Regions from separate parts of the Rhizobium sp. G187 genome, predicted to be linked through region 2. Evidence: riboswitches for the same ligand, from Rfam matches in the RefSeq annotation. Region 2 holds a riboswitch; each other region holds the start of a gene.
What was found. Region 2 has a riboswitch for thiamine pyrophosphate ahead of thiD (bifunctional hydroxymethylpyrimidine kinase/phosphomethylpyrimidine kinase). Riboswitches for the same ligand answer to the same signal wherever they lie in the genome.

Region 1: it holds a riboswitch for thiamine pyrophosphate, as region 2 does, so the genes downstream of both, thiC (phosphomethylpyrimidine synthase ThiC) here and thiD (bifunctional hydroxymethylpyrimidine kinase/phosphomethylpyrimidine kinase) in region 2, are expected to answer to the same signal.
Region 3: it holds a riboswitch for thiamine pyrophosphate, as region 2 does, so the genes downstream of both, thiB (thiamine ABC transporter substrate binding subunit) here and thiD (bifunctional hydroxymethylpyrimidine kinase/phosphomethylpyrimidine kinase) in region 2, are expected to answer to the same signal.

What each region holds. Positions count from the first base shown of each region.
Region 1 covers NZ_JBPUGM010000004.1:425,982-432,831, reverse strand. Annotated here, with positions in the region: gene thiC (phosphomethylpyrimidine synthase ThiC) at 1-1,265, opposite strand, end outside; TPP riboswitch at 1,360-1,490, opposite strand; gene ACSV9I_RS14520 (MBL fold metallo-hydrolase) at 1,567-2,649, opposite strand; gene ACSV9I_RS14515 (hypothetical protein) at 2,749-3,333, shown strand; gene ffh (signal recognition particle protein) at 3,611-5,188, shown strand; gene ACSV9I_RS14505 (chorismate mutase) at 5,199-5,519, shown strand; gene rpsP (30S ribosomal protein S16) at 5,584-5,958, shown strand; gene rimM (ribosome maturation factor RimM) at 6,083-6,661, shown strand; gene trmD (tRNA (guanosine(37)-N1)-methyltransferase TrmD) at 6,668-6,850, shown strand, end outside.
Region 2 covers NZ_JBPUGM010000006.1:85,914-92,763, forward strand. Annotated here, with positions in the region: gene ACSV9I_RS17360 (LysE family translocator) at 109-726, opposite strand; gene ACSV9I_RS17365 (LysE family translocator) at 900-1,484, shown strand; gene dut (dUTP diphosphatase) at 1,527-2,003, opposite strand; gene ACSV9I_RS17375 (peptide chain release factor 3) at 2,089-3,672, shown strand; gene ACSV9I_RS17380 (HAD family hydrolase) at 3,712-4,386, opposite strand; TPP riboswitch at 4,534-4,630, shown strand; gene thiD (bifunctional hydroxymethylpyrimidine kinase/phosphomethylpyrimidine kinase) at 4,686-5,504, shown strand; gene ACSV9I_RS17390 (GFA family protein) at 5,501-5,899, opposite strand; gene ACSV9I_RS17395 (pirin family protein) at 5,986-6,850, opposite strand, start outside.
Region 3 covers NZ_JBPUGM010000004.1:393,203-400,052, forward strand. Annotated here, with positions in the region: gene thiP (thiamine/thiamine pyrophosphate ABC transporter permease) at 1-1,243, opposite strand, end outside; gene thiB (thiamine ABC transporter substrate binding subunit) at 1,250-2,278, opposite strand; TPP riboswitch at 2,324-2,438, opposite strand; gene ACSV9I_RS14340 (ABC transporter ATP-binding protein/permease) at 2,561-4,366, shown strand; gene ACSV9I_RS14345 (ABC-F family ATP-binding cassette domain-containing protein) at 4,568-6,400, opposite strand; gene ACSV9I_RS14350 (thiamine diphosphokinase) at 6,405-6,850, opposite strand, start outside.

The DNA.
Region 1 (6,850 bases), on a different contig from region 2:
TCCTTGATCTTGTGCATGGGAACATGGCCGGGCCCCTCGATCATCACCTGGCAGTCTTTCTCCCAGGCAATCTTGGTCAGCTCTCCCAGCGTCTCCAGTTCGGCAAACTGGGCTGCATCATTGGCATCGGCAATCGAGCCCGGGCGCAGGCCGTCGCCCAGTGAGAAGGAGATATCGTATGCCCGGCAGATATCGCAGATTTCCTCGAAATGCTCGTAGAGGAAGCTCTCCTTGTGATGATGCAGACACCACTTGGCCATGATCGAACCACCGCGCGAAACGATGCCGGTGACGCGGTTGACGGTGAGCGGGATGTAATGCAGCCGCACGCCGGCGTGGATGGTGAAATAGTCGACGCCCTGTTCGGCCTGCTCGATCAGCGTGTCGCGATAAACCTCCCAGGTCAGATCCTCGGCAATGCCGCCGACCTTTTCCAGTGCCTGGTAGAGGGGCACGGTGCCGATCGGAACGGGCGAATTGCGTAGGATCCAGTCGCGGATGTTGTGAATGTTGCGGCCGGTCGAGAGATCCATAACGGTGTCGGCGCCCCAGCGGATCGCCCAGACCATCTTCTCGACCTCCTCGGCCATGGACGAGGTCACGGCGGAGTTGCCGATATTGGCGTTGATCTTGACCAGGAAGTTTCGGCCGATTGCCATCGGCTCGAGTTCGGGATGGTTGATGTTGGCGGGAATGATCGCCCGGCCGGACGCCACTTCCTGGCGGACGAATTCCGGGGTCACATAGTCGGGGATTTCGGCGCCAAAGCTCTCTCCATCTCGAACAAGAGCCTCCTTCAGCGCCTTGCGGCCGAGATTTTCGCGGATCGCGACGAATTCCATCTCGGGGGTGATGATGCCAGCCCGGGCATAGGCAAGCTGGGTTACGGCCTTGCCGTTCCGAGCGCGGAGCGGCCGATGTTTCACGGGAAACTCGGGCGTCTTCTTCTCGTCGGAAACGAGGCCGTTGTCCTCCGGTTTCAAGGATCGGCCGTCATAGGTTTCCAGGTCGCCGCTCGCCGCCAGATAGGTGAGGCGGTGGCGCGGCAGGCCGCGGTCAATGGCGATCTCTGCGGTCGAATCGGTATAGGGGCCGGAGGAATCATAGACCGTCACCGGTGGCTCGCCGGAGGTCGGATGCAGCGCGATCTGGCGCATTGGCACACGAATCTCCGGGTAGATTTCGCCTTCAAGGAAGATCTTGGTCGAGGCCGGAAGCGGCCCGGTTGTCACTTCGGGTTTTTTGAATTGGGGGGCAATGTTCATCGTGGAGCTCCAAGTGTTCAGGTTGGAGACCCAGTCATGTCAGCCGGAATGATGGAAAGACGCCACGGGATTCGGGGTGTCCGAATCGTCGTTTTCGCAAGCGCTCGCACCGTCCCTACGCCAGTATGAACTGGATCAGGTTCAACGGGTCATCGCGCTGCTTGTCCCTTGCGGTTTGGCGTAGCGAAATCTCAGCCCCTTGACGGGACACCCCTGGTGAATGCGTGAAGTCTCATCAAAACGATGCGGCGTGTCAATCGCCGATTGCGCTGTCGGAGAATTCTCGTGCCAATGGCCCGTGTCAGGCAATCCGCATCGGCACATCGAATTGCTGGCCAGGCCGCAGGCCTTTGAAGCGATCCGTGCCGATACCCTTTGCAGCCATTGCGGTCGTAAGTGCCTTCGGCGGATCGTCGATGCCCTCATTGGTCAACTGGAAGGTGCCGAAGTGATGGCCGATGCCGAACTGGGCGCCGCTCAGGTGAAATCCCTCGATTGCTTCTTGCGGATTCTGGTGCTGCGCCTTCATGAACCATCGCGGCTCGTAGGCGCCGATCGGCAGGATGGCGAGACGAATGTCGCCATGCTTCTCGCGGATCTCCCGGTAGTGCTGTCCCTCGGCATAACCGGTATCACCGATATGGTAGATCTTTCCGCCCGGCGTTTCGATGAGGAAGGCCGCCCAAAGCGCCATGCGCCGGTCGCCCATGCCACGTGCCGACCAATGATGGCAGGGCTCGCAATGGACCACCAGTCCGTTGCCGAGATCTAGGCGGTCGCCCCAGTCCATTACCGAAGTGCCGGTAAACGGGTGTTCGGCATGAATGATCGTGTCATTGCCGAGCGGCGTGATGATGCGTGCATCATGCCCCTGACCCAACCGTTTCAAGGTCGCGACATCGAGGTGGTCGTAATGATTGTGCGTGACGATGACGATGTCGATCGGCGGCAGGTCCTCGAAGGCGATGCCAGGTGGGTTGGCGCGTTTTGGTCCGGCGAAGGACACGGGGCTCGCGCGCTCCGACCAGACCGGGTCCGTCAGGATGTTTAGCCCAGCCGTCTGGATGAGCAGTGTCGCATGGCCGACCATCGTGACGACAAGGCGGGTGCCATCGACGCGCTGCTCGGGTTTCGTTGCCGGAAGAGAGCCCGCCATTGCGGACTTCGGCCATGCAACGCGCCCGCCTTCGAATTGCCAGCGCAACAGATCGGTGAAGCCGCGTGGTTCCTCGCCGCCGGGATTGAAAAAGACCTTACCGTCGAAGTGGTCCGAGAGTGGTCCAGAATAATAGCGATTGCCCGCCATGGCTCTCCCTGCCGCGAGACCGCCGCCCAGCAGCGCCAGACCCATCCCCGTCCATTTGAAAAACTGGCGTCTCTTCATCGTCGTTTCATAGAATGTGACGTATGGCCCTTCAAGTCGCGCTCCCGCGCGGTATCCATTGCCAATACCGTTGTTTTGCCCAAAGCCATTTGAGAACCGATGAAGATCTTTTCAAGTCTGTTGCTTGCCATAATGTTCGTCGCCGCTCCTTCCCTTGCCGCTGCCGATGACATTCCCCCGCCGGTGCATGGCGTATCTTTCGAGGCCTGGGCGGAAGCCTCGGCGCGGCTCGCGAACAATCAAGATCGCAAGCAGGTGCTGCAGAGCTTGGCGGTCGATGACCAGATGTTCGAGGAGGTCAACGAGCGCTTCCTCGAAGCACTGCGTGAAGATAAGGACCTGAAGCTCACATCGCGCTATGGCGAAGCCTTCTCCAGGGCGGATGCCGCGCTTTTTGCCGAGACCACCGGCTCGATCGCGCGGGAGCGCAAATTGGTGACTTTCGACGATTATGCCCGCGTTCAGGGCCATCTGGAGGCTGCGGCATCCTCTCCAGGCTTTGATCCCCAGGCGGTGCTCGCCGAGCATGGATTGACCGTCTACGAATTCAGCGAGGATGCCGGATACTGGGTGCAGAAACTCCGGGAGCAAGCGCTCGCTGGAGATGGCGCAGCCATCCGTAACTGGAATGAAACGCTGGCACGCCGCAAGGCAGAATATTCGGCTCGCTACCCAGCTCCTTAAGTCGCGGCAGTCATCTGCGCGGCGCTGTGGGTGTCGATCCGGGTAGCATTTCGCAATTTGCGTTGACTTTCGGCGGTTTTTCCTGTTTATCCCCGCAATCTGCGACGAGACAAGCACTCCAAGCCACCGACCGGGACCCGTAAAGGTATAAAGAGATCCCGGAGGTCAACACCCGACAGCGCGATGCGCCCTCGGGTGCTTTTTGGCTTTGCGTCTTGTTTTCGGCGTCGAGAAGACCGAGGTTTTGGGTATCCCGAAACCATGCAAGGAAGAGCCGATGTTTGAAAACCTCCAGGACCGCCTTGGTTCCATCCTGAATGGACTGACCGGCCGTGGCGCGCTGTCGGAAGCGGATGTCTCCGCTGCCCTGCGCGAGGTGCGTCGGGCTCTTCTTGAAGCCGACGTCGCGCTTGAAGTGGTTCGCAGCTTCACCGACAAGGTGCGCGAAAAGGCTGTCGGTGCTGCTGTTCTCAAGTCGATCAAGCCCGGTCAGATGGTCGTCAAGATCGTCCATGACGAACTCGTCGAGATGCTCGGCTCCGAGGGTGTGACGATCGATCTGCATGCCGCAGCGCCCGTCGTCATCATGATGGTCGGTTTGCAGGGTTCGGGTAAGACCACGACGTCAGGCAAGATTGCCAAGCGGTTGACTGAGCGCGAGAAGAAGAAGGTCTTGATGGCCTCGCTCGATACGCGTCGCCCGGCCGCCCAGGAACAGCTTCGCCAGCTCGGCGTACAGACCGGCATCGATACCTTGCCTGTTATCGCCGGCCAGTCGCCGACCGATATTGCCGCGCGCGCCGTCCAGGCCGCCAAGCTCGGCGGTCACGATGTGGTCATCCTCGATACCGCCGGTCGCACGCATATCGACGAGCCGCTGATGATCGAGATGGCCGAGATCAAGGCCCGCTCGAAGCCGCATGAAATTCTGCTGGTCGCGGACTCGCTGACCGGTCAGGATGCCGTGAATCTGGCCCGCAATTTCGACCAGCGCGTCGGCATTACCGGTCTTGTGCTCACCCGCATGGATGGCGACGGGCGCGGTGGTGCTGCCCTTTCCATGCGTGCCGTGACCGGCAAGCCGATCAAGCTGATCGGTGTCGGCGAGAAGATGTCGGAACTCGACGAGTTCCATCCGCGCCGTATCGCGGATCGTATCCTCGGCATGGGCGACATTGTCTCGCTGGTCGAGAAGGCTGCCGAGACTATCGATGTCGAAAAAGCCCGCGCGATGGCCGAGAAGATGGCCAAGGGCAAATTCGACCTCAATGACATGGCCGAACAGCTCAAGCAGATGAAGTCGCTTGGCGGCATGGGCGGTATCATGGGCATGATGCCGGGCATGTCCGGCATGAAGGACAAGCTTGCCGCCTCCGGCATGAGCGACAAGGTCTTTGATCGCCAGCTCGCCATCATCTCCTCGATGACCAAGGCTGAGCGCGCCAATCCCGATCTTCTCAAGCATTCCCGCAAGAAGCGCATCGCTGCCGGTTCTGGCACGGATGCCGCCGAAATCAACAAGCTGCTCAAGATGCATCGCGGCATGGCCGACATGATGAAGGCCATGGGCGGCAAGAAGGGCGGCGGCATGATGAAGCAGATGATGGGCGGCCTTGCCGGCAAGATGGGCCTCGGTGGCATGGGCGGCATGGGCATGCCGGATCTCTCGAAAATGGATCCGAAACAGCTTGAGGCGCTCGCCAAGCAGGCGGAAGCCGCCGGCATCAAGCCCGGCTCTCTGCCTGGCATGGGTGGCACAGGTGGATTGGGCGGGCTTCCTGGCCTCGGCGGTGCGAAGCTGCCGGGCCTTGGTGGTGGTTTCCCCGGCCTTCCCGGCCTGCCGAAGAAGAAGTGAGGGCGCTGAGGTGATCGATCCAGCCATCAAGCAGCAGCTCGCGGGATACCGCCAGTCGATCGACAATATCGACGCGGCCCTTGTTCACATGCTGGCCGAACGGTTCCGCTGTACCAAGGCGGTTGGTGTTCTCAAGGCCAACCACGAATTGCCGCCGGCGGACCCGGCACGCGAAGAATACCAGATTGAACGCCTGCGCCGCCTGGCTCAGGACGCCCATCTGGATCCGGATTTCGCCGAGAAGTTTCTGAACTTCATCATCAAGGAAGTCATCCGGCATCATGAAGCCATTGCCGCCGAACATGGCGGTGCCATCGAAAAGACCGTCTGACGGCGGCCTCAACAAGAAAGCGGGTGCGCTGCGGCTCCCCGTTCAAAACCTCAAGGAGTTACACATGTCCCTCAAGATTCGTCTCGCCCGTGGCGGTTCCAAGAAGCGTCCTTACTACCAGATCGTCGTTGCCGACGCCCGCTCGCCGCGTGACGGCCGTTTCCTCGACAAGGTCGGTTCGTGGAACCCGATGCTCGGCAAGGACAACGAGAAGCGCGTTGAGCTGAATGTCGAGAGCATCAAGGAATGGGTTGCCAAGGGTGCCCAGCCGACTGACCGCGTTCTGCGCTTCATGGCTGAAGCCGGTATCGCCGAGCGCGCTGTTCGCAGCAACCCGGACAAGGCAAAGCCAGGCAAGAAGGCCCAGGAGCGCGCTGCCGAGAAGGCTCAGAAGGCTGCTGACGCTGCAGCCGCTGCTGCCGAAGGCTCCGCAGAATAATCGGCTCAATGCCGCATGAGACGGGCGGTGGCTTCTGCCACCGCCCGTTTTTGCGTTTTCTTTCCGGTCGGTTCCGCCTAAAAGGATAGGGAACCGTCATATAGCCCGCAGGACCTCCCATCTGATGAGCAAGCTCGACAACCCCATACTCATGGCCGTGATCGGCGCAGCACAGGGCTTGCGCGGCGAAGTGCGGGTCAAGTCGTTCACCGAAGACATGCTGGGTCTCGCCGACTACGGCTTCCTGTACAGCGCGGATGGCCGCAAGTTCGAGATCCTCGAGATCCGCGACGGCAAGACCGTCGCCATCGTTCGTTTCCGGGGCATCAACGACCGGAACGCGGCCGAAGCCCTGAACGGCCTGGAACTTTTCGTCGACCGTGATGCATTGCCGGATGATGATCTCGATGACGACGAATTCTATTATGCCGATCTGGAAGGCCTCGACGTCTATGACGCCGAGAACAATCACTATGGTGCAGTCACCGCCGTCTATGATTTCGGGGCTGGCGATCTGCTTGAGCTGAAAGGTCCGGGCAAACGACCGGTGCTCATTCCTTTCACCGAAGCGGCTGTGCTCGAGATCGACCTCGAAGGCGGACGTTTGCTGGTCGACCCGATTGCAGCTGGCCTGAAAGACGATGGCGAACCCGATCCTTACGGGGCAGGCGGCGGCACGCCCCGGCCGAATGGTCAACGCTGATCGCCGATGTCGTTTAAAGCATCCATTCTCACGCTTTATCCGGACATGTTTCCCGGCCATCTGGGTCAGGCACTGGCGGGTCGTGCCCTTGAGCGCGGCGACTGGTCTATAGAAGCGGTTCAGATCCGTGATTTTGCTCTCGACAAGCATCGCAGCGTCGATGACACGCCGTCAGGCGGCGGAGCGGGC
Region 2 (6,850 bases):
CACCCCGCCAGCACAACCACTCCAAGCGACCGCCCGGCAGTGGAAAAAACGCCCCGGATCGGTCCTAGATTTGTATATTCCTGCCAAGGCTTTGGCGGGTGGTGGCGATCAGGCCGCGCGTGTTGCAATATAAGCAGCAGTGCCGGCCAGAATGCCGGCGGCAGAGCGGTTCAGGGCTTTCAGTGCCGTCGGACGTTTCAACAGACCGCGCGCCTGGGCCGCCAGCAGAATGTAAGGCAGGAGTACCGCCATCAGCACCAGGAATGTCGCCACGACAAGAACCACGTAGTCGGCGAGGCGGATTTCGGCGAGTGGGATCAGCGTCGGCACCAGCGCCACGTAAAACAGCATGGTCTTCGGATTGCCGAGCGTGACAAGCAGCCCGGATAGGAAGGACAGGCCAGGCTTCATTGCGCGTTCGGCCCTGATATCCTGGGGCAGAAGTCCCGCAGTCCAAAGCTTCCAGGCGATATAGATGAGATAAGCGGCTCCGAGGAATTTCAGGGCAAGGAAGGCGGTGGCAAATGTCTTGGCAAGCACCGCGAGGCCGAGAATAACGGCCGTCAGATAAACGAGATCGCCAAGGATCAGGCCGAGCCCCATGAAAAAGGTTGGCCGGAAGCCGGAGCCGAGCGCCCGCGCCACGATTGCTGTCATGCCGGGGCCGGGAATGGCCGCTGCAATAAACAGCGCGCTGCAATAGGCGATGATCGTCGTCAGTGTCATGGGGCCCCTCCAATTTCCCTCATGTCTAATCTTCGCGTGAAAGACTTGCAACGGTGACACGATCGCGATTGCAGCCGGTCGCCCAATGCGCTTAGCAATGTTCATCTTTGCGCGGAGAGAGTGTTGTGCTGAGCCTGCCCGCTTTTTCCGCCTTCGCCCTGATCTGCCTCGGCATGGTGCTGACGCCCGGCCCCAACATGATCTATCTGGTCTCGCGGTCGATCTGCCAGGGCCCGATGGCAGGGCTCGTTTCGCTCTGCGGTGTGGCGCTTGGTTTCGTCATCTACATGGTGCTGACCGCACTCGGCATCACCGTGCTGCTTCTCGCCGTACCCATCGCCTATGAAGCGCTGAAGCTTGCAGGCGCGCTCTATCTCGGCTGGTTGGCCTGGCAAGCTTTGAGGCCCGGCGGTCGCTCGCCCTTTCAGGTGCGAGATCTGCCGGTCGACAGTCCGAAGAAACTCTTCAGCATGGGCCTGCTGACCAACCTTCTCAACCCGAAGGTCGCGATCCTCTATGTGTCACTGCTGCCGCAATTCGTCGATCCGGCACGCGGCAGTGTCTTTTTGCAGTCGCTGAGCCTCGGCATCACGCAGATCGTCATCAGCGTCACGGTCAATGCGATGATTGCAGTCACGGCGGGCTCAATCGCCCTGTTTCTCGCCGGACGCCCCTTCTGGATGCTCGTCCAGCGCTGGCTGATGGGCACGGTGCTGGCGGCGCTGGCGATCCGGATGGTGACGGAGGCACAGCGCTAGGCTGTGCTGACCAAGCGGATAACGTGGCTGCCCGGCCGCCTTTCAAACACCAGTTGAACCGAACCCACCAGCGCCCCGCGCCGTGTCGCTCGTCTCGGTGACCTCTGCGACCCGCGCTTGCGTTACGGGCGCAATCACCATCTGTGCTATCCGCATCCCTCGATCGATGACGAAATCCTCGTCGCCGAGATTGACCAGGAGCACTTTCACCTCGCCGCGATAATCGCTGTCGATGGTGCCGGGTGTGTTGAGGCAGGTCACGCCGTTCTTGAAGGCGAGGCCGGAGCGAGGGCGGATCTGCGCCTCGAAACCTTGGGGTATTTCCATGATCAGACCGGTCGGCACCAGCGCGCGTTTGCCGGGCGAAAGGGTCATCGGCGCGCCATCTTCAACGGCGGCCCTGAGGTCCATGCCGGCCGCCCCTGGTGTCTCGTAGCTCGGAAGGGCAAGGCCCTCGCCATGCGGCAGGCGCTTCAGCTTGAGAACCGGGCCCAGGATGTCGGCTTGGATCGGAGACATGGCGGATTCCTTTGTTTCTCGCGCTCAATTGCATATTGGCCGTCGAAACGCTAGATAACCGCCGACCAAAAGGAATTCCAAAACCATGGCTGAAACGCTCGCAGAGGCGGTCTCCCGCCGCCGCACCTTCGCTATTATCGCCCACCCGGACGCGGGTAAGACGACGCTCACCGAAAAGCTGCTGCTGTTCGGTGGCGCTATCCAGCTTGCCGGCGAAGTGAAGGCAAAAAAGGATCGCATCCAGACCCGCTCGGACTGGATGAAGATCGAGCGCGAGCGCGGTATTTCGGTGGTCACTTCGGTGATGACCTTTGAATATGAAGGCAATGTCTTCAACATTCTCGATACGCCCGGCCACGAAGACTTCGCTGACGACACCTATCGTACGCTGACCGCGGTCGATGCCGCTGTCATGGTCATCGACGCCGCCAAGGGTATCGAGCCGCGCACGCTGAAGCTGTTTGAAGTCTGCCGCATGCGCGACATTCCGATCATCACCTTCGTCAACAAGATGGACCGCGAAAGCCGCGACATCTTCGAGATCCTTGACGAGGTCGAAGAGAAGCTGGCGCTGGATACAGCCCCGATCACCTGGCCGGTGGGCCGTTCCAAAAGCTTCTGCGGCTCCTACAATCTGGTCGAAAACACCTTCCGTGGTTCGGACAAGCAGGTCGAGGCGCTCGCCGTCAACAGCCCCCGGAACGTCGCTGAGAACCTGCCGGAAAACGAACGAGACACCTTCATCGACGAGCTGGAACTGGCGCAGGAAGCCTGCAAGCCCTTCGATCACAAGGCTTTCCTCGAAGGCCATATGACGCCTGTTTTCTTCGGCTCGGCGCTCAGGAATTTTGGCGTGCGCGATCTGATCAATGCGCTTGGCGAATTCGCGCCGCCGCCGCGTGACCAGGTGGCCGATGTCAGAACCGTGCATGCTTCGGAAGAAAAGATGACGGCCTTCGTCTTCAAGATCCAGGCCAACATGGACCCGAACCACCGCGACCGTATCGCCTTTGCCCGCATTTGCTCCGGCAAGCTGGAACGCGGCATGAAGGCCAAGCTTGCCCGCACCGGCAAGCAGATGGGTCTGACCGCGCCGCAATTCTTCTTTGCCTCGCAGCGCCAGTTGGCGGATACGGCTTACGCGGGCGACGTGGTCGGTATCCCCAACCACGGCACCCTGCGCATCGGTGATACGCTGACCGAGGGTGAGGCTCTGGTGTTCCAGGGCGTGCCGAACTTCTCGCCGGAAATCCTGCGCCGCGTCCGGTTGGAAGATGCGATGAAGGCCAAGAAGCTGAAGGAAGCCCTGCAGCAGATGGCCGAAGAGGGCGTCGTGCAGCTCTTCTCGCCGGAAGACGGCTCGCCGGCGATCGTCGGCGTGGTCGGCGCGCTGCAGCTCGACGTGTTGAAGGAGCGCCTTCAGGGTGAATACACCCTGCCTGTCTCGTTCGAAATGTCGCGCTTTTCGGTCTGCCGATGGATCTCGGCTGAAAATGCAGCTGACCTCGACAAGTTCATGACCGCCCGTCGTGGCGATATCTGCCGGGATCTGGATGGCGATCCGGTCTTCATGGCGCAGGATCAGTTCTCGCTGCGCTACGAAGCCGAGCGCTATCCGGCGATCAAGATGGTCGCCATCAAGGAATATCACGTCGCCAAGGCGGCGTGATTGAGGCCGGTAAAGCCGGGGTTCTCAAAACCCCGGCAATCAGCCGAGGCGCATGATCCGCATGCCGAGGTCCGGATCTGTCTCGATCCGAAGGTCTTCGTAGTCCGAAATGGTCGGATAGCGCGTTTCAAGCACGTGCTGATGGGTGGAGGTCACCACGACCACGTCCGCCCCGGCACCTTCTCCCGCCTGAACGCCGGCCAGAACGTCTTCAAACACCAGGCAATTTGCCGGATCGATACCCAGCTTTTCGGCGCCTAAGCGGTAACCCGCCGGATCCGGCTTGCCGATCTTAACATCTTCGGCTGTCACGATCTGGCGCGGCTGCGGCAGCCCGGCTGCTCCAATGCGGGCCCGGGCCAAGGCGGCGGGTGCGGAGGTAACGATTGCCCAGCGTTCCGGCGGCAGCGACTGCAGGAAGGCGATTGCACCCGGTAGAGCAATCACGCCCTCCAGATCCTCGATCTCGCCGCGCTCGACGTCCAGCGCTTCCTTCACCACGTCAATGCCCGGCAGGTTGAGCGCGGCAATCGTGTCGACCCCACGCTTGCCATGCATGGTCGGCAGGAAGGTCTCGACGTCCAGGCCGTGGCGAAGCGCCCATCGGCTCCACACGCGCTCGGCAGCGGCGATTGAGTTCAACAGCGTGCCGTCCATGTCGAAAAGGAAGCCCTGATAATGCCTGTCGAAAAGATTGGGGGAGGAAGAGGTCAAGAGTGCCGTCCTGCGAGAACCGTGGAAGTATTCCCGGACCTAACCCAGGAGGGCCATCGGCGGCAAGTGCGATGCGGATGCGGAATGGCGGTGTCCGTTGGCACGACACGGCGGGTGACAGGGCGCTTGCGTTGATCTAGTCTTCCTCCCGAGAGACAGGGGCGTCTGGCGCAAGCCGGGCTGAGAAGCACCCTTTGAACCTGAACCAGATCATGCTGGCGGAGGGAGTCGCTCGGGGCTCCACCGCTTCTTGCGTGCCGTTCCGTTGCATCTCCGTCGCCCCCAAGAGAGATGCTGCCATGTCGACCAATTCCGCCATCCGCAATGTGCTGTCCATCGCCGGTTCCGATCCATCAGGTGGTGCCGGCATTCAAGCCGACTTGAAGACGTTTGCGGCTCGAGGCTGCTATGGCATGGCCGCCATCACCGCCTTGACAGCCCAGAATACCCAAGGTGTATCGGCGGTGCAGGCCCTCGACCCGGAATTCGTCGCAGAGCAGATCCGGATGGTCTTTGCCGATGTGAGGGTCGATGCGGTGAAGATCGGCATGATCGCCAATGCCGGGATTGCGCGCGCGGTGGCTGACGCTTTGAGGCCCCATCAGGGGGTAGCAATTGTCATTGACCCCGTGATGATCGCCAAAGGCGGCGCGCCCTTGCTCGACCCGAAGGCAATCGAAGTTCTCAAGCGCGATCTTCTGCCGCTCGCATCCCTCCTTACGCCCAATCTGCCGGAGGCTGCGGCGCTTTTGGGTGAGCCGGAAGCACGTGAGCGGACCGTGATGGGAGCGCAGGCAAATCGCTTGACCACGCTCGGCCCGCGCGCGGTCCTGGTCAAAGGCGGGCATCTGGTCGGTGAACAGAGCCCCGATGTTCTGGTGTCGGAAGGGCAAGTGACCTGGTTCGAAGCTGTCCGCATAAAGACGGCCAACACGCATGGAACCGGATGCTCGTTATCCAGCGCCCTTGCTGCCGAGTTGGCGAAGGGGAGGAGCCTTGAGGATAGCGTTCATGCGGCGAAGGATTGGCTGGCAGGAGCGGTCAGGATGTCGGATCAGTTGAGTGTCGGAGCCGGCCACGGACCGGTGCATCATTTCCACGCACTCTGGCGCGATTAACTATTCGAATCTTTGGGGATTTGGCTGATATCGAAAGCGAAGGGCAGCGCTGAGGCGACGAAGGATTGGTGGGTTGGGCTCAGTTGCGATCGCTGATCCACAGTGCCCAGCCGGATGCCGATCTCGCCCGTCTCGGCTGAGACGCGCCAGAGCGGTGAGCCGCATGTGCCGCAGAAAAACTGATCGCTCGGGCGTCCACTGTCACCAAGCTTGCGATAGCCCTTAGGGCTGCCGGACAGGATGTGAAACTTCGAAGGCGAGGTGGAGATGGTCACCCGATAGGCCGACCCCGTCAATTGCTGGCAATCGGTGCAATGGCAAATGCCCACAGCCGATGGATCGACCTCGGCTTCGTAACGGATGACTCCGCAATGGCAGGAACCGGTGATCCGCATATCGCCCTCGCACGCAAGTAGGTTCTGCCAAAAAAATGCCCGGCGGTTGGAGGGCCGCCGGGCAAGTTGAACTTGACTGTGCTCTATTAATGATCGGCCTTGATAAAGGTTCCGTTGTTGAGTTCGCGCATGGCCTGCATCAGCTCTTCGCGCGTGTTCATCACGATCGGACCATGCCACGCGACAGGCTCCTTGATTGGCTTTCCGGTCACGAGCAGGAAGCGTATCCCCTGTTCCCCGGCCTGGACGGTGATCTCGTCTCCGGTGTCGAAAACAACCAGCGTCCGGTTACCGGAAAGGTCACGAATATTCAGCTCCTCGCCCATGAACTCCTTCTCGACCTTCACGCCGAACGGTTTCGAGGCGTCGCGGAACGAGCCGGACCCTGCGAAGATATAGGCGAAGGCCGAGCGGTAGGTGTCGACCGGAAAGGTCTTCCGCTTGCCCGGCGGCACCGAAATGTCGACATAGACAGGATCGGCAGCGATGCCATCGACGGGACCGTTGCGGCCCCAGAAGTCGCCTGAGATGATGCGGACCGAGGTGCCATCATCGTCCACCACGACCGGAATGTCGGTAGCCTTGATATCCTGATAGCGCGGTTTGGTCATCTTCAGGGATGATGGCAGGTTGGCCCAAAGCTGGAAGCCGTGCATACGTCCGGCAAAATCGCCTTTCGGCATTTCCTGGTGCAGAATGCCGCTCCCGGCCGTCATCCATTGCAGGTCACCCGCGCCCAGCGTGCCGTGGTTGCCGAGACTGTCGCCATGGTCGACCGTGCCGGCGAGAACATAGGTGATCGTCTCGATGCCCCGATGCGGATGCCATGGGAAACCGCGCTGGTAATCGCCGGGATTGTCGTTGCGGAAGTCATCCATCATCAGGAAAGGATCGGTCATCGACGTGTCGCCGAAGCCGAAGACCCGGTGCAGCTTGACGCCGGCGCCTTCC
Region 3 (6,850 bases), on a different contig from region 2:
CGACATCCCCATACGGCCGCAGCATCAGGAACCAGCCGGTGGCGAGTACCGTCGTCGGCACGAGCAGAACCAGCGAAGAGACGCCGGCGAGGCCGAGAGAAAAAGCCTGCGTGACGGGCGCGGCAGACATTGTCCGATCGTGGCGGCCGGTCAGCTGGCTACGCGCCGCGACCACAGCATAGGCGCCAAGGGTGGCCAGAAGCCCGGCCGCGACCGCAACGATGAGACTGGTCATTGCCGCCTGCTGAAACGCCGATTGCTGCATGAGGCGCCACAGATCGGATCGAAGCCCGGAGACCACGACCTGTCCGAGCGGCAGGATAAGGAAGAGGGCACTCACGGCAAGCAGCAGCCCATCGGCTGTGCGAACCAGCGCAGCGCGTCCGTCGAAACGGGGAAAGCGGCGGCCGCTTGCCTGGCCCGCATCGCTGGCGCTTGGAAGAAGGCTCAAGGTCAGGAGCACGACAGCGGTCACGAGGATCTGCGTCACTGCCAGCGAGACGGCGCGCTCCGGATTGAAGTCAAAGCGCAGGGCCTGATAGATCGCGACCTCGATCGTGGTCGCTGCCGGTCCGCCGCCGAAGATGAGCACCAGCGTGAAACTGGTGACGCAGAGCATGAAGATGAGGCCGGCCGCCCCCGGAATGACGCGGGCAAGCACCGGCCATTCGATGAACCGGAAGGTCGAGAGCGGCGAAAAGCCGAGGCTGGCGCCCATGCGCCAATATTCCGCCGGTACCCGCTCCAGCGCAGACAGCAGGAGCCGGCTGGCTAGCGGCAGGTTGAAGAAGACATGGGCGACCAGAATGCCGCCAAGACCATAGATCGAGAGTGGCTGAGAGACGCCGAGGCCGACAAGCGCCGTGTTGACGATGCCATTGCGGCCGAAAATGCCGATCAGGCCAAGCGCGCCGATCAGAACGGGCAGCCCCATGGGAACGGCCATCAGCCGGATGAGCCAGACCCGACCCGGAAAGGATGGCTGGCGGGCAAGCGCACTGGCCACCAGGACAGCCAGGCCGACAGAGAGAAATGTCGAGAGCGCTGCCTGCCAGAGCGTAAACTGCAGGAGTGCCAGGATCACCGGATCGCCAAAGATGTTGAGGACGCCGGATCCTGTGCGCCCCGACAGCAGGGAAAAAAGTGCCGTGCCAACGAAACCGCCAATCGCCAGCAGAACAAAGAGGCCGCCCACGAATGCGGGCAGCCTGTTACGCCAGGACTGATGGAGCGGTCTCGCCATCGACGCTCAGTTCAGCGTCATGGCCTTGAGCCACTCATCGATCCAGGCCTGACGATGCTCCGCCACCTCTTCGGGTGACTTCAGGAACGTGACCTCGGGTGTCACCAGCTTGCCAAAGGCATCCGGCAGCGGATCGGTGGTGGCGGCAGCCGGCATCATCCAGTTGTTGGTCGGGATCGTGTCCTGGAAGGCAGGCGTCAGGGTGAAGGCGAGGAACTGACGGGCAAGCTCCTTTTCCGGCGCATTCTTCATCAGGCCGGCAACCTCGATCTGGATATAGTGCCCTTCAGAGAAGGCAGCGGCCTGATAGCGATCGGTTTGTTCCGCCACCATGTGATAGGCGGGGGACGTCGTGTAGGACAGAACCATCGGCGCCTCGCCCTTGGTGAACAGGCCATAGGCTTCCGACCAGCCGGGCGTGACGGTCAGGACACGGTTCTTCAGCTTGGCCCATGCGGCCGGCGCTTCGTCGCCATAGACAGCCTTGACCCAGAGCAGCAGACCAAGACCCGGTGTCGAGGTGCGCGGATCCTGGATCACGATCTTCTCCGCCGGATCGCCCTCGACCAGCTCCTTCAGGCTTTTCGGCGGGTTCTTGACGGTCTGCGTATCGTAGATGACGGCAAAATGCCCGTAGTCATAGGGAATGAAGGTATCATCCTTGAATCCGTCGCCCGGGAGAGTGAGGGCGGATGTATCGAGTCCATGCGCCTCAAACAGGCCGGTCTGCTTGGCCTCCGCCACCAGATTGGTATCGAGACCGAGCACGACATCAGCCTTTGAGGTCTGACCTTCGAGCTTCAACCGGGTGAGGAGGGCCACGCCATCGGCAACGCCGACGAAGTTGACCGTGCAGCCGCACGTCTTTTCGAAGGCTTCCTTGACCTTGGGGCCTGGACCCCATTCGGAAACGAAGCTCTCATAGGTATAAACGGTCAGCGTCTTTTCCGCCGCAAGGGCGGACGTGCCGAAGCCGAGACCAAGGATCGCGGCGGCCAGGCCGTGCAGGAACATGGATGTAATCTGGGGTCGCATGGCGCCCTCCTCCTTCAATATCGTTGCTGTCGGGATAGGGCGCCTGATCTCGTCGCGTCTAATCCCTCCGCCGGTGTTAACCGGATCAGGTTCCGCGGGTTGGCAAGACTGCCTCTCAGCCAAGGATCCAGATGGACCGAAGGCACCCCGTTAGAGCACTCAAGCAAATAGCGCGGCACTTGGCCGAGTGCAAGATGGGGACATTTCGCCCCAGGACGCCAAACGTCAGGAAATTGGCAAGTGCTGCGTGCTAGACCGGGATGAAAGACGGGAATTGCACGCATGATGTCTCAGCAGTCGAAGACCAAGAACGATCCGAAGCGTGTCATTGCGGAGGTCGAGGCCAGTTTCAGCCGCCAGCTGCGCATAGCCCTCGACAGCTTCTGGAAATCGTCTGTCCGAAACCGCATCATCGCCTTTGCCGCCGCTCTCGTGGCCGTCATCCTTGCCACCGTCTACGGCACGGTGCTGATGAACCAGTGGAATGCCCCCTTCTTCAACGCGCTGGAAAAGCGCGACTTCACAGCCTTCATCAATGAACTCCAGACCTTTGCGATGATTGCCGGCGGGCTGCTCGTGTTGAACGTCGTACAGGCCTGGCTCAACCAGATGACGTCGCTCTATATGCGCGAAGGCCTGTCGCGCGACGTCGTCGATCAGTGGCTGACCGGCGCCCGCGCCTATCGTCTGTCGATCTCGAGCCCGCTCGGGGTGAACCCCGATCAGCGCCTGCACGAGGATGCCCGCAAGCTGGCTGAGATGACGACATCACTGGCCATCGGCCTGTTCAACGCCACCATCATGCTGGTCAGCTTTATCGGCGTGCTCTGGGGACTTTCGAGCGAGTTCACCTTCCACATCGGAGAAACCAGCTTCCAGATTCCGGGCTATATGGTCTGGGGCGCCATTCTCTACGCGCTTGCCGCCTCGCTGCTGAGCCAGCTCGTCGGGCGCTCGCTCTCCAAGCTCAACGCGAACCGCTACGCCCGGGAAGCCGATTTGCGATTTTCGCTGATGCGGGCCAATGAGAACCTGGAGGCAATTGCTCTTTCCCGCGGCGAGGAAACAGAGCGACGGCATATCCACCAGGCGCTGGACGGCGTTCTGGGCACGCTTCGCCAGCTCGCCCTATCGCTGACCAATCTGACCTGGGTCACCGCCGGCTTCGGCTGGCTGGCGATCATCGTACCGATCCTGATTGCGTCACCGGCCTATTTTGCCGGAACGATCACGTTTGGTGGTCTGATGATGGCAGCGGCAGCCTTTACCCAGGTCTATTCGGCGCTGCGCTGGTATGTCGACAATTTCGGCGCGATCGCCGACTGGCGGGCGGCACTGGAGCGCGTCACGGTTCTACGGGCTGCACTCACCAGCATGGAAGAGAGTCATGGCGGACCGGGCCGGTTGACACTGGATCGCAGCACGGACGGGCGTCTGAGGCTGGAAGACCTTGAGATCTACGCCCGGGCCAATGGCGATACCTATGAAAGCGCCTTCCGGCTGAAGGAAAGAGCCGTGGTGATCGAACCGGGAGACCGCGTGATGGTGAATGGCGACCAGGGCGTGAACCGGAAACTGCTGTTCAATGCCATGGCGGGGCTCTGGCCCTTTGGCAGCGGCAGGATTGCGCTGCCATCGGGTGACTCCGATATCGTGTTCATGCCGCAGACCGGCTACCTGCCCGAGGGGCGACTGCGCAGCCTGCTCGCCTATCCTGCCTCCTCGGCCGGTTTTGATGAAGCGGACATGAAAGATGCACTAAGCCGCGTTGGCCTTGGCGACTTTGCCAAAAGGCTCGACGAACGGGGGCGCTGGGACCGCATTCTCGACAAGGACCAGCAAATGTCCCTGGCCTTCGCCAGCATCCTCCTGCGCAAGCCGCGCTGGCTGGTGTTGCAGGACGTTCTGGAAGGACTGGAGCCGGAAACCGAAAGCCGGCTGACAAACATGCTGAAAGACATGCAAGGCACGACTCTGATCTATCTTGGCCGTTCCATGGCTTTTGCAACAGCAACGGGAGCCAGAGCCGTGCATCTGGAAAAGACGACAGTCAACGCCGGACTGGACGGCGCTCCAACCGATGGCTGAAGCCCTCTTCGCAGTCTTGGTCATCGGTCTTCTGATCCTTGCCAGTTTCCGGCTCTACAAAGAGAAAACTCAGTGTTGGAATTTTCCCCATGGCAAGAACATAAAGGGCTATGTCTTGTGGGCAATACTGCTCACTGGCTGGTTCGGGCTCTTGTGGATGTGGCCCTGGTCCGCATGAAGATCGCGGACTGAGATCGACCCTTACCCCTCCAACTCCTCGCGCAGCATTTCGAGTTCCAGCCATTCCTCTTCCATACGGGTGATATCGGCCCGCAGCTTTTCGAGCTCGGCAGCGAGCTTGTTGAAGGTTGCCGGGTCCTTGGTGAAGAGCTTGGGATCGGCCATCTTGGCCTCACGGGCAGCGATTTCCGTCTCGGCCTTCTCCATCTCCTTCGGCAGGTTTTCGAGCGCAAACTTCTGCTTGAAGGACAACTTGCCCTTGGTTTTTCCGCCACCATCGGCAGGCTTTCCGCCGGAGGCCTCCTGCGCCTTGGCGCGCTCGGCCTTCTCCACCCGCTTGCGTTCATCCTCCACGCCCTTGCGTTGGGCAAGCATGTCGGAATAACCGCCGGCATATTCGATCCAGCGACCATCGGGGTTTTCCGGATTGGCCGGCGCAATGGTCGAGGTCACGGTGCGGTCAAGGAAATCGCGGTCATGGCTGACCAGGATGACGGTGCCGGAATAGCCGGCGACAATTTCCTGCAACAGATCGAGCGTCTCTATGTCGAGGTCGTTGGTCGGTTCGTCGAGGATGAGGAGGTTCGAGGGCTTCGCCATCATCCGGGCCAGCATCAGGCGGGCACGTTCGCCGCCGGAGAGATTGCGGATCGGCGTGCGGGCCTGTTCCGGTGCAAAAAGGAAGTCCTTCATATAGCCGGTGACATGCTTCTGCTCACCATTGACCAAAAGGTTTTCGCCACGACCATCTGTCAGGTAATGGGCGAGGGTATCCTCCGGATTGAGATCCTCGCGCTTCTGGTCGAGGACCGCAATCTCGAGATTGGTGCCGAGCTTGACCACGCCCTCATCCGGGGCAAGCTGGCCGGTCAGCATCTTCAGAAGCGTCGTCTTGCCGGCACCGTTCGGTCCGATCAGACCGATGCAGTCGCCGCGATGGACCCGGATCGAAAAGGGCGCAACAATCGGGCGGTCGCCATAGGTCTTGACGATCTTGTCAGCCTCGATGACCAGCTTGCCGCTTTCCTTGCCTTCAGTGATCGCAGCCGAAATCGTACCTGTCGGCCCCTTGTGGCCGCGATACTGCGAGCGCAGATCCTGCAGATTGCCGAGGCGGCGCATGTTGCGCTTGCGCCGCGCGGTCACGCCGTAGCGCAGCCAGTGCTCCTCGCGCTCGATCTGGCGGCCAAGCTTGTGCTGCTCGATCTCTTCTTCTTCAAGCACCTGATCACGCCATTCCTCAAAATGGCCAAAGCCACGGTTCAGGCGGCGCGACAGACCGCGGTCAAGCCAGACGGTAGCGGTCGAGATCTTCTCGAGGAAACGTCGGTCATGGCTGATCAGGACAAGCGCGCTGCGGCTCTTGGACAGCTCGCCTTCGAGCCATTCGATCGTCGGCAGATCGAGATGGTTGGTCGGCTCGTCGAGCATCAGGATATCAGGCTCCGGCGCCAGCACGCGGGCAAGTGCTGCACGCCGCGCCTCCCCGCCGGAGAGCTGTTTGGGGTCTTCCTGACCTGTGAGACCGAGATGCTCGAGCAGATAGGTCACGCGGTAGGGATCGTCACTCGGGCCCAGCCCCGATTCGGCATAGGCTTGGACAGTGGCATAGCCGTCGAAATCCGGTGCCTGTTCCAGATAGCGGATCGTCGACGACGGATGGCGGAAGACTTCACCCGACTGCGCCTCGACCAGACCGGCTGCGATTTTCATCAAGGTCGACTTGCCCGAGCCATTGCGGCCGACCAGGCAGATGCGGTCACCGGGTTCGACCTGCAGGTTGGCGCCGTCGAGCAGCGGCGTGCCGCCGAAGGAAAGCTTGATATCATCGAGTTTCAGAATGGGAGGCGCCAAGGCTTCAGGCTCCGGATAAATCATAGGGACGGGCGAGCAGGATGGCCCGACCGCGAGTGAGCGCGACGGAGATAGGTCCGTCGGCGATGTTGGATATCGTGCGCGACGACCCGAAGGCGAGGGAAAAATTCCTGAGCGGGTAGCGCGCATTGCGAATCGTCAGGCCGGTCAGCGCCGTGAAGCCCAGCACGGAGAAAAGCGCACCCTTGGGCAGTTCAAGCGCAAGCTCGCTTTCCTCGACAAAGGGATAGGCTTCTTCCTCGCCCGAGGTCAGGACCACCTCGAAACCGTCTTCGACGAGGCCAAGTGCATTGAGATAGTGCTGGAGAGCATGGTCCGACCGGTCGCCGCCGAGCGCGCCGACAAAGATCAGCCGTGTCGCGCCGCGCGCAATCGCCTCGGCAACGGCGATCTCGCCGTCCGTCGCCGCCTTGGCAGCGGGATAGCTGC